Regions from separate parts of the Brevibacterium sp. UCMA 11752 genome, predicted to be linked through region 2. Evidence: predicted binding sites of a transcription regulator. Region 2 holds the regulator's gene; the other holds the start of a gene.
What was found. The regulator LexA, encoded in region 2, represses DNA repair genes until DNA is damaged. The targets are predictions, from matches to a motif close to TCGAACANNTGTTCGA.

Region 1: a site for LexA is predicted at 3,437-3,452, ahead of ruvA (Holliday junction branch migration protein RuvA). Genes of this name have one in related genera too.

Annotation. Positions count from the first base shown of each region.
Region 1 is NZ_JACBOS010000003.1:2,671,584-2,679,656, forward strand. Features, by position in the region: gene HU144_RS11855 (YebC/PmpR family DNA-binding transcriptional regulator) at 1-321, shown strand, start outside; gene ruvC (crossover junction endodeoxyribonuclease RuvC) at 343-939, shown strand; gene HU144_RS11865 (HNH endonuclease signature motif containing protein) at 1,211-3,337, shown strand; gene ruvA (Holliday junction branch migration protein RuvA) at 3,469-4,065, shown strand; gene ruvB (Holliday junction branch migration DNA helicase RuvB) at 4,122-5,165, shown strand; gene HU144_RS11880 (preprotein translocase subunit YajC) at 5,247-5,855, shown strand; gene secD (protein translocase subunit SecD) at 5,889-8,073, shown strand, end outside.
Region 2 is NZ_JACBOS010000003.1:2,342,914-2,350,986, reverse strand. Features, by position in the region: gene priA (bifunctional 1-(5-phosphoribosyl)-5-((5-phosphoribosylamino)methylideneamino)imidazole-4-carboxamide isomerase/phosphoribosylanthranilate isomerase PriA) at 1-170, opposite strand, end outside; gene hisH (imidazole glycerol phosphate synthase subunit HisH) at 247-876, opposite strand; gene HU144_RS10540 (hypothetical protein) at 873-1,475, opposite strand; gene hisB (imidazoleglycerol-phosphate dehydratase HisB) at 1,472-2,068, opposite strand; gene HU144_RS10530 (histidinol-phosphate transaminase) at 2,170-3,303, opposite strand; gene HU144_RS10525 (LysM peptidoglycan-binding domain-containing protein) at 3,313-3,645, opposite strand; gene lexA (transcriptional repressor LexA) at 3,880-4,635, shown strand; gene HU144_RS10515 (ATP-dependent DNA helicase) at 4,802-6,769, opposite strand; gene hflX (GTPase HflX) at 6,766-8,073, opposite strand, start outside.

The DNA of each region.
Region 1 (8,073 bases), 330 kb from region 2:
GCCGAGGGAACCGACGAGGACTCGATCGTCCTGGCCACCCTCGACGCCGGCGCCGAAGAGGTCAAGGACGAAGGCGAGAACTTCGAGATCATCTGCGAGGCCACCGACCTCGTCGCTGTGCGCACAGCACTTGTCGATGCAGGCATCGACTATGACTCGGCCGAGGCATCCTTCGTGCCCGGGATCGAAGTCAGCTTGGACGCGGACACCGCCAGCAAGGTCTTCAACCTCATCGATGCGCTCGAAGACAGCGACGAAGTTCAGAACGTCTATTCCAATGCTGATGTCAGCGACGAGGTTCTTGCCGAACTTGATTCCTGATGAGACCGAATATGGTTACTGATGAGAATCCTCGGCGTTGATCCTGGTCTGACCCGGTGCGGGCTGGGTGTCATCGACACCCTGCCCGCCCGCAAGGCCACAATGGTTTCCGTCGATGTGCTGCGCACGCCGTCCACGGACTCCGTGGATCTGCGTCTGGGCGCCCTCGCCGAGGCATTCGACAGCTGGTTGGACACGTACCGTCCCGATGTCGTGGCCATCGAGCGTGTGTTTGCCCGCAATGATGTCTCCACGATTATGGGAACTGCCCAGGTGTCAGGTCTGACTATGGGCCTTGCCGCCAGGCGCGGACTGCCCGTGGCGATGCACACGCCCTCCGAGGTCAAAGCCGCCATCACCGGGTCGGGACGGGCTGATAAGAAGCAGGTCACGAACATGGTGACCCGGATACTTCAACTTGATGCGCCCCCGAAACCCGCCGATGCCGCAGATGCTCTCGCGATCGCGATCTGCCACTCATGGCGTGGAGCTCTCAGCGGGCAATCGACTCCTGGAGCGAACAAGGACCTGAACGAGCGCAAGAGCGCCGGACGTCAGGGCACGGGCCTGACGAAAGCTCAGGAGCAGTGGGCCAAGGCCCTTCGCAAAGCGAAGTAGCTGCGTAGCGAAGTGGCGTGACGGCTCAGCAGCGTTGCAGCGGTTGTGAGTGTCGCTGTCGGTCTGTTTGGCAGCCACTGAAGTCCGGTCGCTTCGCAGTTGTCATCGTTCCTTGGCCGAGTCCGGAAGTCTGCGAAACACAAGAGAGCAGAATCGAAGTGATGCTAAATATTCGGAAGGTAATCGAATATGCATCTATGAAATAACGGTTAGAGCGTATATAATCAGAATATACACGCAACGCTGTTGTTGACGAATGGATGCTCAGACGATGACTCTCACTCCCGACCGGATGCCAGGAAAGAGCGGTAAGCGCTCACCTGGCACCGCCGCGAGTGAGTCGGCAAGAGGCCCGCAGGCATCTGGCGCGATTGCAGGGGAGTCCGCTGCAGGCCAGGATGGATCGTTGCCGGTGCCGGAGCCGGCAACGTTTCGTGAGCAGCTCGAGGCCGCCGGAATGGATCTGACGGGCAATCCTTTGGCAGAGAAGCTCGATTCGATTGCGGCAGTTCCAGCGACGCCCATTGAAAACCACGACGGTGACGATTCTGACCGGCACGGTGACGAGGGCGCCCATTGTGATGAGCAGGTTCTTCTCGGTGATTCCGAAGCAGATGCTCGGATGTCTGGGGCTCTCGTCGACGCGGAGCCATCCAACTCCGATGCTGGAACGCATAGTGATGGCGGTGGCACCGACCAGCCCTCGACCGCGGACGACGGTGATTCGACTGTCGTCCTGCCGCATCCACTTCTGTCGGATCTCGAATGGCGCGACCTCGACCGACTTGCCCCTGAGCTGACCCGCAGCATCGGTGAACTCAGCGTCCTCAAAGACGAACTGGCGAGATTCGAACGCCCCCTTGGACCTGATCACGCTATGACGGTCGTCAACGGGATCGAAACCGCCACTCGCATTCTCGAAGCGATGTCTGCTGTTGCTCTGTCAGTCTATGAAAGGTGCGGGACGCCTACCGACTACGGGGCGAAGACGACGAAGGCGCTGGTCCAGAACCGGTTGAACCTGACCGGCTATGAGGCCAACCGACGTGCCGAGCTTGCCAAGAACCTTGGCGGCCGCGCCTACATGACGGGACAGGCCAGAGAGCCCGTCAACCCGATCGTTGCCGAGGCTTTGCACTCGGGAGTGCTCTCGGCTGGTCAGGCCACGGCGATCAATGACTGTCTCTCCAAGCTGCCGATCTGGGTTTCCTCCACTGTTCGCGACAAAGTCGAAGCGGACCTCGTGGAGAAGGCACCACGTGTCCGAGTCGCAGACTTGAAAACGATCTTCGGTTCGATTCTGGACCGGATTGATCCCGACGGAGAAGAGCCGAAGCTTCCACGGGATCGCTCGCGCTGTTACGTGAATGTGCGAGCCCGGGATGACGGCGACTGGGATCTCAGAGGCCTCCTGGACTCGGTCTCAGGAGGAATCCTCAACGGACTGCTGGCCTCGCGTATTCTGCCGGGTGGCAAGTCGGAAAACGCGCAGAGCGCACCGGGTTCGACGGAAACTCTGCAAACTCATGATGGCACCCGCACCACAGGTGGCACACACTCGACTGTGAAAGACGAAGAGCCTGCCGAGCCTGAGTTCGACATCTTTCGAGCGGTTCTGGCCGGGGATGTCTCGGACGCGCCGTTGCCCCATGATCTGCCAGGGGACCGCCCTAATCTGCCAGAGGACCGCCCGGACTGGATTGACGATACAGGCGCTTCCGATTCGGCGGCTTCTGGGTTCTCGAGCTTCGGTGTCAGTGAAGACGGAACGCTGGTCGACACGAGCGCGAGTCAAGGAACAGTGCGCAATCGAATCTACGAACGATTCGCAACAATGATCTCCCGCGTCGAGATGGAGCGAATAGGGCGCGGTTCACCATTCGCCTTGGTCGTCACCGCGAAGGCCGAAGACATCGCGACCGGAAAGGGACGCTCGATCACAGGGTGCGAAGCCGAATTTCCGATATCAACGGCGGCCAGCGAAGGTTTGAACGGATCAGTCTTCTTCCACCTCATGTCGGACAAAGCCAAAACGATGGAAATCGCCACCGAGGCTCGGTATGCCACGAACAGACAGGTGGCAGTTCTCGCAGCCAGAGACCAAGGCTGCACATTCCCCGGATGTGATGCACCGCCTGGATGGTGCGATGCGCACCACATTGTGCCGTGGGCTGACGAGGGCAGGACCGACATCAACAACCTCACGTTGGCATGCGGACTGCATCACCACCTGATCGACAAATCGGACTGGTATGCCCGAATGCTTCACGACGGTCGACCTGCATGGATCCCGCCACCGAGCATTGATGTCGAGCGGCGCCCGATCCTGCACTCCAGGTTCGTCGCACAGGAGATCATCGACGGGCTGTCCGACGGGACAGAAATTCCACCGCAATGATGCGCTGGTGATGTCTTCCGGGCTGTCCGCAACTGGCCGGAGCCTTGGTATCGTCGGTATGTCGAGTCAGGTACTCAGAGACTAACTGATAGCCTGGATTCGTACATGTGTTCCCACTCGAAAGGCAGGCCGTGATCAGTTTCCTCAGCGGTACGGTCCATCGCATCGCAGCTGACCACCTCGTCATTCTCACCTATGGTGTCGGACGCAGAGTCAACGTCACGCCGGATACCCTTTCAAGCACACGGCATGGTGCAGATATCGAACTCGTGACCACCCTGGTTGTGCGTGAAGACTCCATGACTCTCTTCGGCTTCGGAACAGAAGACGAGAACCACACGTTCGAAGTGCTGCTGTCGATCTCCGGAATCGGTCCCCGCCTGGCCATGGCGATCCTGTCGGTGATGGGACCGGGCGAACTGGCAGCCGCGATCTCGAATCAGGACGCCAACGCGCTGACTCGCGTACCAGGAATCGGCAAAAAAGGCGCCTCCCGAATCATCCTCGAACTCGAGAACAAACTGCCGAAGCTCTCCGCATCGGAGCCAGGGCCACAACTGTCGTTCGGCGGTGCTAATCAGCAGGTCGTTGACGCCCTGGTCGGTCTTGGCTGGAAAGAAGCACAGGCCGCAGACGTCGTGCAGGAAGTGGTCAATGATCTCGGCCAGAATGCGGGCACCTCGGCGCTTCTGAAGGCCTCACTCAAGGTTCTGGGTGCAAGGAAGTGACCAGCTCCTACGACAGTGGTGAGACCTCCTACGACGGTGGAACCAGCTCCTACGAAATGGAATTCGGTGATCAGGAGCTGACCGGCGCAGAAGAGGAGCGTTTGGTCTCGGGGCGCGCGGAGACCGCCGAACGCGATGCGGAAGCAGCGCTTCGTCCCAAGGGACTGCAGGACTTCATCGGCCAACCTCAGGTCCGTGAACAGCTGTCCCTCGTGCTCGATGCTGCGAAAGCACGGAACAGGGCCCCCGACCACGTGCTGCTCTCGGGGCCTCCCGGCCTGGGGAAGACGACGCTGGCGATGATCATCGCGCATGAGATGCAGACGAGTCTGCGCGTCACCTCCGGGCCGGCAGTTCAGCATGCAGGAGATCTCGCGGCGATCCTCTCATCCTTGGAGGAAGGCGAAGTCCTCTTCATCGACGAAATCCATCGGATGGCTCGCGCCGCAGAAGAGATGCTCTATGTCGCGATGGAAGACTTCCGTGTCGATGTCATCGTCGGCAAAGGCCCCGGCGCCACAGCGATTCCGCTCGACCTGCCCCAGTTCACGATGGTCGGGGCTACGACTCGCTCCGGTCTGCTGCCCGCACCTCTGCGCGATCGGTTCGGATTCACCGGACTCCTGGACTTCTACTCAAGCGATGATCTCCTGACCGTGCTGAAGCGGTCAGCCCACATGCTCGGAATCGAAGCAGACCTTGCAGGTCTGAAGGAGATCTCAACCCGGTCTCGCGGCACTCCTCGAGTTGCCAACCGCCTCCTGCGAAGAGTCAGAGACTGGGCGCAGGTACGCGGAACCGGCATCATCGATGAGGCCGCAGCGCTCACAGCACTCAAGGTCTACGAAGTCGACGAACTCGGACTGGATCGTCTTGACCGTTCGGTGCTGCAGGTTCTGTGCAGACGTTTCGCCGGGGGGCCGGTCGGCCTTGGAACCATCGCTGTTTCGGTCGGAGAAGAGGCCGACACCGTTGAAACCGTATCGGAACCCTACCTTGTGCGAGAAGGACTCATCAGCCGCACTCCGCGCGGTCGAGTTGCGACGTCAGCAGCGTGGAAGCACCTTGGGATGCAGATCCCAGCAAACTATGAGTTCTGATCCCGGCAATTGAGTTCGCCTTGAGTACTGAGTACGAACTAAGGTAGTGGACTGGTTCGTTCTTATGAAAGGTAGATACCTGTGGATTTATTGATCCCTCTCGCGCTTGCAGCGTTGCTTATTTTTTTCCTATTCAATTCTCGGCGTAAGCAGAAGGCGCGTGCAGAGCAGATCAAGACGGGACTCGTCCCCGGGGCTACCGTGATGACGACGTTCGGCGTCTTCGGCACGGTCCTGTCCATCGACGATGAAAACAACCAGGTCACCCTCGAGTCGGGCCCCGGCACCGTACTGCGCGTTCACCGTCAGGCAATCGGCCAGATCAATAACCCTGAAACCGAAGGTGCTGCCACCGGCGGTGCTGTTGCAGGATCTGCCGACGTTGCCGAAGACGCTGAGAGCACGGATACCCCGGCGATCACCGACGCAGAACTCGACGCTATGAATGAGCGTAAGCGGGCCGAGAACACCGATAAGGATGCGGACCTTCCAGCAGACGACGTGGTTGACTCCGACACCGGACTGAACATGGATGCTGATCAGCCCAAGGCCGACGATGCAGACTCCGTCATCGGCGACGATGCTCCCGGGTCTGAGCGTGCCGACGACGTCGTGGATGGTTCCGGTGACACCGATGCTGGCACATCAGGCACCGATTCTTCCGATCCTGAGAACAACAAGAAGAACTGACTTCGCTCACTGCACTCAATCGAAAGCTGAAACGTGTCCGATATTGAAGAAAAGCCACGTCCTGGTTTGCGCTTCGTGTGGCTGTCGATCATCGCTGCACTGCTCCTCGGCATCATTGCCGGCGGTGTCGTATGGTCAGATGCCACGACCACCCCGAAGCTCGCACTCGACCTCGAGGGCGGAACCTCGATCATCCTGGAGCCCCAGGTTTCAGAGGACACGGACATCAGCAAGGAGCAGCTTGACCAAGCTGTGTCGATCATTCGACAGCGTGTGGACTCGACCGGTGTCTCTGAAGCCGAGATCACGACCCAAGGCGATCGCAACATCATTGTGAACCTGCCGGGCAACCCGGACGAGGAGACACGCAACCTGGTCCGTTCTTCCGCGCAGCTCGTCTTCCGTCGAGTCGCACTCGTCGGTGATCCTCGTTCCCAGGAGGATATCCAGAAGGAACAGGAGAAGAGCGGCGGGGGAGAGCAGCAGGACCCCTCCGAAGGACTCACCGACGAGGAGAAGAAGCGGCTCGAAGATCTCACCGGTGCCGGTGCACAGGCGGATGCCGGTGCACAGGGCGACGGCAGCGGCCAGGGCGGCGCTGGAGCACAGGGCCAGGACAGCGGGGATGCGCCTGCAGGTGGCGGCGAAGTTGCCAAGACTGGTGGTGGCGATGTTGCCAAGGCCGGCGGCGGCGATGTCGCCAACGCCGGTGGCAACGTTCCCGGACCGGCAGGCAAGGACGCTGAGAAATCCGGAGACAAGAGCGGCCAAAAGGCGACCGAAGCGAGCGGGTCCGGCAAGGGCGACGACACGAAGGTCACTGATTCGACGCCGCGACCGCTCTTCGACCCTGAGAAGGACGTCGACAAGTGGCAGACCGAGTCCATCATCAAGAAGTACTCGGAGCTCGACTGCACCGATCCGAAGAATCGGACCGGTGGACAGCAGCAGCCCGCCGATGAACCGGTTGTCGCCTGTGGCAAGGATGGAGAGGCCAAGTACATTCTGGGCCCCGTTGAACTCTCGGGCGAACACCTCGCGGATGCCAGCGCCGGTTATAAGGCCGGCGCCAACGGAGTCCAGACCAACCAACCTGCGGTGAATCTCAAGTTCGACGGCGTCGGGCGTGAGATCTTCAAGCAGATCACTTCGGACATCACCGGCAAACAGCAGCCGTACAACCAGTTTGCCATCGCTCTTGACGGAAACGTGCTTTCGGCACCGTCATCGGACGTAGCGATCACTGACGGCAATGCTCAGATCACGGGTAACTTCACCCTCGACGAGGCACAGACCCTGGCCGACCAGCTCAAGAACGGCTCTCTGCCGTTGAGTTTCCAGGTCCAAAGCGAGGATCAGATTTCGCCGACTTTGGGGTCCAACTACCTCAATATCGGCCTGCTCACCGGTCTCGTCGGACTCATCCTCGTTGTCATCTATTCACTCCTGCAGTACCGAGTGCTCGGCCTCGTCACGGTCTCGAGTCTTGTTGTCGCCGGCGTGCTGACTTATCTCCTGCTGCTTCTGGCTTCGTGGAGATACGGTTATCGACTGTCTCTGGCAGGTGTCGCCGGTATCATCATCGGCATCGGCATGGCGGCGGACTCGTTCATCGTCTACTTCGAACGAGTCAGAGACGAATTGCGCAGCGGCAGAAATCTGCTCTCGGCGGTCGAAGTGGGTTGGGATCGTGCCAAACGCACCATCTGGGCGTCCAAGGCCGTGAACATGCTCGCCGCTGTCATCCTCTACATCCTGGCTGTCGGTTCTGTGCGTGGGTTCGCCTTCACCCTGGGCCTGACGGTGATCATTGACGTGCTCATCGTCTTCCTGTTCACGCATCCCATGTTGGAAGTGCTGGCACGCACCAAGTTCTTCGGTCAGGGCCATCCGATGTCCGGTATGGATCCGCGGCTGTTGGGTGTCAAGCCCGCCGCCTATCGCGGGGCGCTCAACCTCAGCATCGACGACGACGAGAAGTCGCCGGAGGCACGCCGACGGGAGAAGGCTCGAAACCGGAAGGCAGGAATGTCCTCCGACGCCGAGGCGGATTCGGTCGAGGAGTCGACTCTCGAGTCGACATCCTCGTCGTCTGAATCCTCGTCTGCATCGTCGAGGTCGAAGTCCGGTACCGGATCCGAATCATCCAGCCAGTCTCGTGGCACGACGACGACCAAACGGTCGAAGAAGTCTCGGTCCACCGATTCTGAGGAAGTAT
Region 2 (8,073 bases):
TCGACGAGGTGGATCCACTCCGCTCCCCGGCTTTCGAAGTCCTGGGCGGCGTCGATGGGGGAACCGTAGTCGGTTTCGGTTCCGGCTTCGCCCTGGACGAGGCGCACGGCTTTGCCGTCGGCGACGTCTACGGCCGGCAGGAGTACGAGTTTGTTGGGGGTTTGAGTCATTGTGACCTTTCTCAAGAGGCTCTGGAGACTGAGCTGGAGGAACCGGAGTGTGTGGAACTGGAGCGTATGGACAATGCTAGTGGGCTGCCTCGCGGCCCTGGGGGAAGGAGCCGAGCCAGTTGCGCAGCAGACGCGCACCCGCATCGGATGACTTCTCGGGGTGGAACTGTGCTGCCCACGTGGTGCCGTCCTCGACTGCCGCGATGAAGCTGCTGCCATGGGTTGCTGTGGTCACCATGGTGTTCGGTGGAGTGTCGGTTGCCGCATATGAGTGGACGAAGTAGAAGCGCTCTTCGGCGACACCGTCGAACATCTGTGAGGTTGTCGGTGCACTGACCTGTGACCATCCCATGTGCGGCACGACCGGAGCCTCGAGTGCTGTGACGGCGCCGGGCCAGAGTCCGATGCCTTCCGTCTTCACTCTGTGTTCTTCCCCGCGGGCGAAGAACACCTGCAGCCCGACGCAGATGCCGAGCAGAGGCCGCTGGCTTTCGTGCCACGAGCGGATGAGGTCGTCCCCGCCGATTCGCGTCAAACCGGCCATCACTGCCGAATAGGCCCCGACACCGGGAACGAGCAATCCGTCTGCACCATCGATGATGGCACGGTCTGCTGTGAGCACGACTTCGGCACCGGCCGCCTCCACTGCGCGAACGGCCGAACGAACGTTGCCCGCGCCGTAGTCCAAGACAGCGACCGTGCTCATTTCTTCGCTCCCTTGGTGAGGACGCTGTAGATCCTCCAGAGGGAGAAGCCGAGGACGATCGCGCCGAAGACAGCGACCACCCAGGCCATGGTGTTTCCGCTGAGCCCGATCGTGATGCCGAAGGCGGTGATGAGCCCGGCGAGGACCGCTACGACGATCCACAGCAGCGCAGTCCGGGCCACGGCGGCCCGACCTGGAGACATCGTGGCGGCACTGGCCTGCAGCTTCGTCATCGAGGAGGTGGGTATGCTGCCCTCGACTTCGTCGGCTGACACGATTTCGAGCAGGAGCTGCTCGAGGACGTCTGGAAGGTTCTTCAGCGCCAGACCTGCCGGAACATCCGATTCGCGGGCACCGTGGCGGTAGTGACCGGCGTCGATCTGCTCCTCACTGCGGGCCAGGAGGAGGACCTCGTGCTTGCCGGAGAGTTTCGAGATCGCCGCGGCCGCCTCGTTGCCTGTCTGGACATCCGTGTCGGCCAAGACGATTCCGGTGAAATCACCGATGGGAACGATTGTCCCCTTGATGTTCGACAGCACGCAGGCTGCGGCCAGCTGCTCGGCGACTCCGAACGGAGTCACGACGACGGTGGTGCTCACAGGACTCCCTTGGTGCTGGGTACCGAGCTGTTGCGCTCATCGGGCTCGACTGCCTCCCGCAGAGCGCGGGCGAAGGCTTTGAACTCGGCTTCGGCGATGTGGTGCGGATCCCGGCCGCGCAGCAGGTCGAGGTGCACGGTGAGACCGGCATGGAAAGCAATGGATTCGAGGGAGTGCGAGGTCATCGATCCCGTGAAGTGTCCGCCGATGAGGTGGTATTGCTGACCCTCGGGTTCTCCTTCGTGCACGAAGTACGGGCGACCGGCCACGTCGACGACGCAGCGGGCCAGAGCCTCGTCCAATGGAACGGCGGCCAGCCCGTAGCGGCGGATGCCGGACTTGTCGCCCAGTGCTTCGCTCAATGCCTGGCCCAGGACGATTGAGGTGTCCTCAACCGTGTGGTGGACGTCGATGTGCGTATCGCCGTCGGCCTTGATCTCCATGTCGATAAGTGAGTGCTTCGACAGTGCTGTGAGCATGTGGTCGAAGAAGGGAACACTCGTCGAAATGTCGGACTGGCCGGTTCCGTCGAGGTTGATGGAAACGGTGACCGAAGATTCCGAGGTCGTACGGGAGCGTTGTGCCTGCCTCATGAATGGCCTTTCGTAGGAAGGGTGGGGGCCGTCTGAGGACCATTGTCCCCTGACTCGAGCGAAGTGGTGCGACTCAGCGTGCGCATCTCAAGGCCGGGATCTCAGTTCGATTCCAGCAGAATACCGGGGTCTTCGGACAGGATCTCGTCGACTGCGGTGAGGAACGCGGTGGTCTCCTCGTCTGTGCCTGCATTGACCCGAGCATGGTGGTCGATGCCGATGTCACGGATGAGAATTCCGCGGTCCAGGAGCTTCTGCCACAGTTCATGTGGTGAGGCGATGTTGCCGAAGAGGACGAAGTTCGAATCGCTGGGATAGACACTGATCCCGACGTTGCTCAGGTGGTCCGAGATTCGGTCGCGAGCGTCGATGAGCCGGTCCACGTTCTCCAGGAGGACGTCTGCGTGTTCCAAAGCGGTGCAGGCCAGCACCTGAGTGATTTCCGAGAGGTGGTAGGGCAGACGCACCAGGCGCAGGACGTCAATGAGATCCGGGGCCGCGATCGCATACCCTAGGCGCAGCCCTGCGCAGGCGAAGGCCTTGCTCATCGTCCGCGATACGACCAGACGGGGACGACCTTCCAGAAGCGTCATCGCCGAGGCTTGTGCGGGCCTGGAGAATTCGGCGTAGGCCTCATCGACGATGACGATGCCCGAGCAGTTGTCGTACGCCGCTTCGATGACGTCGAGACCGATCGATGTTCCTGTCGGATTATTCGGTGTGCACAGGAAGACGATGTCTGGATCGGCTTCAGCAACCTCGGCGCCGACGGTCTCTGCATCAAGGGTGAAGTCATCCTTGCGCGCCGATGACTGCCAGGTGGCACCGGTACCCGTGGTGATCAGTGGGTGCATGGAGTAGCTGGGAGTGAACCCGAGGACCGTGCGACCCGGTCCTCCGAATGCCTGCACGATATGGGAGAGGACCTCGTTCGATCCGTTCGCCGCCCAGATCATGTCGGGGCTGAGTCCGACGGTCTGACCGGCTCGGTCGTTGACTCCGTGCAGGTAGGTGACCAGATGTTCGCGCAGCTCCTCGAACTCACGGTCGGGGTAGCGGTTGAGCCCGGCGAAGTGATCGTCGACGGCCGACCGCATGCTTTCGACGACCACGTCCGGAATCGGATAGGCGTTCTCGTTGACGTTCAGCTGCACCGGCACATCCAGGTGCGGAGCCCCGTAGGGCTTGAGGCCGACTAGGTCCGAACGCACTGGCAAAGACTCGTTATTTCCCACCGCATCAGTCTAGCGTTGGGGCACATCCAGGGTCTGACCCGGGTGCACCACAGGCGAGGACAGATGGTTGATCTCCACGATCTCGGAAACGACATCGCGAGTGTCGCGTTCGATTCCGAGGTTCGACGCGACGGCCCACAGCGACTCGCCTTCGCCGACGACGACCGCCTCGGTGTCGATGCCGATGTCTTCGGTCTCTGCTCCGGCGGCGGCCGAGAACGACTGCGTGGCGACGAAGAATGCTCCGCCGATGATGACGAGAGCGCACACCATGGTCCGAAGCAGGCGCATCGCCTGGCGTCCACGAGTGGTGAAACGCAGTTCCTGGTTCTGTGCAGACATCGCTTAACCTCTTCCCTTCGTACGATTCCACCCGTAATAGGTAGAACGTCTGTTCTATTCAACATGCCAATCGAACATATGTCCAGTCCAACTCGAACATTTATGCGACAATGAGAGAGAACCAGCGTTGTTGATTGATCTGAAAGAACCATCTCAGGCGGCACTGACACGAGAATTCTCGACGTGAGGATCCAGCGGTGAGGTCGGCGGGAATAGAACGAAGGGGAACGAGCAATGGTTCAGAACAAACGAGGCAGGGGCCGTCCCCGCAATGAGGACGTCGCCAGCGAGATCGCGGCCGCCCGCAGCGATGACGAGGACGTCTCGATTCCGGAAGGCTCCACCGGCGAGGGCGATTTTCGTCTGACCCCGCGACAGCGGTTGGTCCTCGAGACCATCGAACGCGCAGTCGTCACCAACGGCTACCCGCCGAGCATGCGTGAGATCGGCAAAGCGGCCGGACTCGCCTCACTCTCCAGCGTGGCCCACCAACTCTCTCAGCTCGAACGCCTCGGCTATGTCCGCCGAGACCCGAAGCGCCCGCGTGCCATCGAAGTCGTCAATCCCTTCGAAGAGGAAGAAGCTGAGCGCGCCAAGTACGAGGAGCTGGCCAACAACACCGTCCAGGTTCCTGTCGTCGGTCGCATCGCCGCGGGCGGGCCCATTCTGGCCGAACAGGAGATCGACGACGTCTTCTCTCTGCCGACGCAGGTCGTGGGCTCGGGTGACATGTTCCTGCTCAAGGTCGTCGGTGACTCGATGATCGAGGCAGCCATCTGTCACGATGACTGGGTGGTCGTGCGCAAACAGCACACCGCCGACAACGGTCAGATCGTCGCGGCGCTGCTCGATGGCGAAGCAACCGTGAAGACCCTCAAGCGCAAGGCCGGGCAGCAGTGGCTGCTCCCCCACAACAAGGACTACGAACCGATCGACGGCACCTACGCCCAGATCATGGGTCTCGTCGTCTCGGTCGTTCGCCGCCTCTGACATGATCGCCTGAGTCTGATGGCCCTCAGGTCTTCCGACCGCTGAATTTCCAACGCACTGTGCCCCGTCCGATCTCGGACGGGGCACAGTGCTGTTCGATGAGGCGGAGTGCTATCGGACGGGGCCGAGTGCTGTCGGACGGGGCTCAGCGCGTGTCAGACTCCGGTCATTTCTCCGTTGCTGCCAGACGTCCCAGGCTGCTCTTCACGAGTGCCGAATCCGTCGTCGGCCACATCGTCGGCATCGAGTTCACCAGATAGCCGCCGTACCGAGCCGAGCGCAGGCGCGAGTCGAGGACCGCGACCACTCCCCTGTCCGAGGTCGACCGGATGAGACGGCCCGCACCCTGGGCCAGGCGCAGTGCGGCATGAGTGGCGCTGACGGCCATGAAGCCGTTGACGCCCCGATCGTCGGCGTCTCTCGACCTTGCCTGCATCAGTGGGTCATCGGGCCGGGGGAACGGAAGCCTGTCGATGATGACGAGGCGATTGGTCCGGCCCGGTACGTCCACTCCCTGCCACAGTGACATGGTGCCGAACAGGCAGGCCTGGTCGTCTGCAGTGAACTGAGAGACGAGAGACGGCAGTCCGTCATCGCCCTGGAGAAGGATCGGAAGGTCCAATTTCGTCCTCAGGTGTTCGGCTGCGGCATTCGCAGCCGCTCGCGAGGAGAACAGTCCCAGCGCACCGCCCTTCGAAGCGGTGACCAGTGCCTCAAGCTCATCCAGTGCCTGTTCGCTCAGGCCGCTGCGACCCGGGCGCGGCAGGTGCGCTGCGACGTAGAGGATGCTCTGCTTGCCGTAGTCGAACGGTGATCCGACGTCGAGGCTGTCCCATTTGGGTGCGTCGGGACCGAACAGTCCCAGCGACGCTGCGACCGCGTCGAAGTTGCCACCCAGTGACAGAGTCGCCGAGGTGGCCACCACCGTTGACTCTTCGAAGATCCCTGACCGCATGGTGCCGGCAACACTCAACGGCGCGACTACGAGGTTTGTGGTCTCGCGCTCGCGGAAGGTGCTTCGAGACAGCCACACGACGTCGTTCTTGCCCGGGGAGCAGAAGCGCTCGGCGAGTTCGAAGATCTCCTGGCAGCGGGCCTTGGCCATCTGGCGGCCGGCGTCGGAGTCTTCTGTCTTGCCGCCGATGTCGTTGATGATCTGGCGAGTGGAGTCACGAATCTGCGCCAGCGCAAGGGACAGTGCCTCGCTCATGTTCATGATCAGACCTTCGCCGACACCGCTTTGAGCTCGTTCGAGTGCCGCAGCCGCTGAATCGAGCAGCGCGACGACGCCGTCCTGAACGATCGTGTGCTTGCGCACGGAGCTTGTGGCGGCCGCGAGCATGCTGGTGTTGATCTGACCGGACAGGGCGTTCGTGACCCTGTCCTTGAGCTCGTGAGCCTCGTCGATGATGATGACGTCGTGCTCGGGCAGCACGGTGTTCTCGCCGAAGGCGTCGATGGCCAGCAGCGCATGGTTGGTCACGACGATGTCGGCCTCGGCCGCGTTGTTGCGGGCCAGCTCTGCGAAGCATTCGGTGTACAGCGGGCAGTTCGACCCGAGGCAGTCGAAGGCGTTGACAGAGACCTCTGACCACGCCCTGTCGCTGACTCCCGGCAGCAGATCGTCGCGATCGCCGGTGTCCGTGGTCTTCTCCCACGTCCGAATCCGCTGGATCTCCTCGCCCAGGCCCGACCGGTCGGTCGGCTTCCGTCCGGCCTCCGCATCGGCACCGAGGTCGAAGAGCATTCCCTCGCCCTCATCGGGATAGCCGCCGGAGAGTTTGTGTTTGCAGACATAGTTGCGTCGGCCCTTGAGCAGGGCGGCCCTCGGCAGCGGGTCGAGGGTCTTCTTGACTGCCTTGAACAGTCGCGGCAGATCCCTGTGGATGATCTGTGTCTGCAGGGCCAAGGTGGCCGTCGACACAATGACGCGCTTACCCGTCCGACTGGAGTACTCGGCCGCGGGGACCAGGTACGCCAAAGATTTGCCTGTGCCCGTTCCGGCCTGGACCAAGAGGTGGATGCCCTTGTCCACCGACGAGGCGACCGCCTCGGCCATCTCTGTCTGACCTTTCCTGGTCGAGCCGCCGATGGCCCCTACGGCGGACTCGAGCAGATCTTCGACGGTGCTCACTCGCCGATGACCAGGTCCGGACGTCGGAAGTCGGCGAGTTCCGCGGCCAGGTCTGCCGGAACCTTCGCCTGCATGGCGGTTCCCTCAGCACCGTGCTCTTCGTGCTCGACCGTGCCCAGGGCATAGATCTTCGACACGAGGTCGCCTCGTTCATAGGGAAGGAGCACTGTGACGTCGATGTTCGGCGAGGGCAGCATCGCCTCGATCGTTTCGACGAGCTCGGCGACTCCTTCCGTGGTCACGGCGGAGACGAATCGTGCTTCCGGGTACTCGGCGTGGAGTCCTGTCACCACTGCTTCATCGGCGATGTCGGCCTTGTTGAAGACGAGGAGTTCGGGGATGTCTCCCGTGTCGACGTCGTTGAGCACTTCCCGGACGGCGTGGATCTGTCCGTGCGGATCGGGGTGCGAGGCATCAACGATGTGCAGAAGCAGATCCGAGTCCGAGGCCTCCTCCAATGTCGACCGGAACGCTTCGACCAATTGGTGCGGAAGGTTCCGGACGAAACCGACGGTGTCTGTGTAGGTGAAGGTGATGCCCTCAGCGGTGCGGGATTGTCTGACGGTCGGATCCAGGGTCGCGAAGAGCGCGTTCTGAACCATCACCTCGGCGTCGGTGAGCTGGTTGAGCAGTGAGGACTTGCCGGCGTTGGTGTAGCCGACGATTGCCACCGAGGGGATGTGATTGCGGGCGCGGTTCTTCCGCTTCGTGTCCCTCGACGGTGCCATCGCGGTGATCTGTCGGCGCAGCTTCGACATTCTGGCCCTGATCCGACGGCGGTCGAGTTCGATCTTCGTCTCACCGGGACCGCGCGAACCGATTCCGGCACCGCCGGCAACTCGGCCACCCGCCTGTCGGGACAGTGACTCGCCCCAACCGCGCAGGCGCGGCAGGAGGTATTCGAGCTGAGCCAGTTCGACCTGGGCCTTGCCCTCTCGGGACTTCGCGTGCTGAGCGAAGATGTCGAGAATGAGAGCTACACGATCGACGACCTTGACCTTGATGACGTCTTCGAGTCCGCGTCGTTGGCTGGGCGCGAGTTCGGAGTCGATGATCACGGTGTCAGCGCCCACGGAGGCAACGATCTCGGCCAGTTCGGCCGCCTTGCCCTTGCCGAGGTAGGTGCCGGGGTCCGGGGTCTCACGTCGTTGGATGATCGCGTCGAGGACCTCTGATCCTGCGGTCTCTGCGAGGGCGGCGAGTTCCCTGATCGAGTTCTCGGCATCGGCCTGCGTCGTGTTCCAGAGTCCTGCGAGGACGACCTTCTCCAGGCGGACCTGACGGTATTCGACCTCAGTGATGTC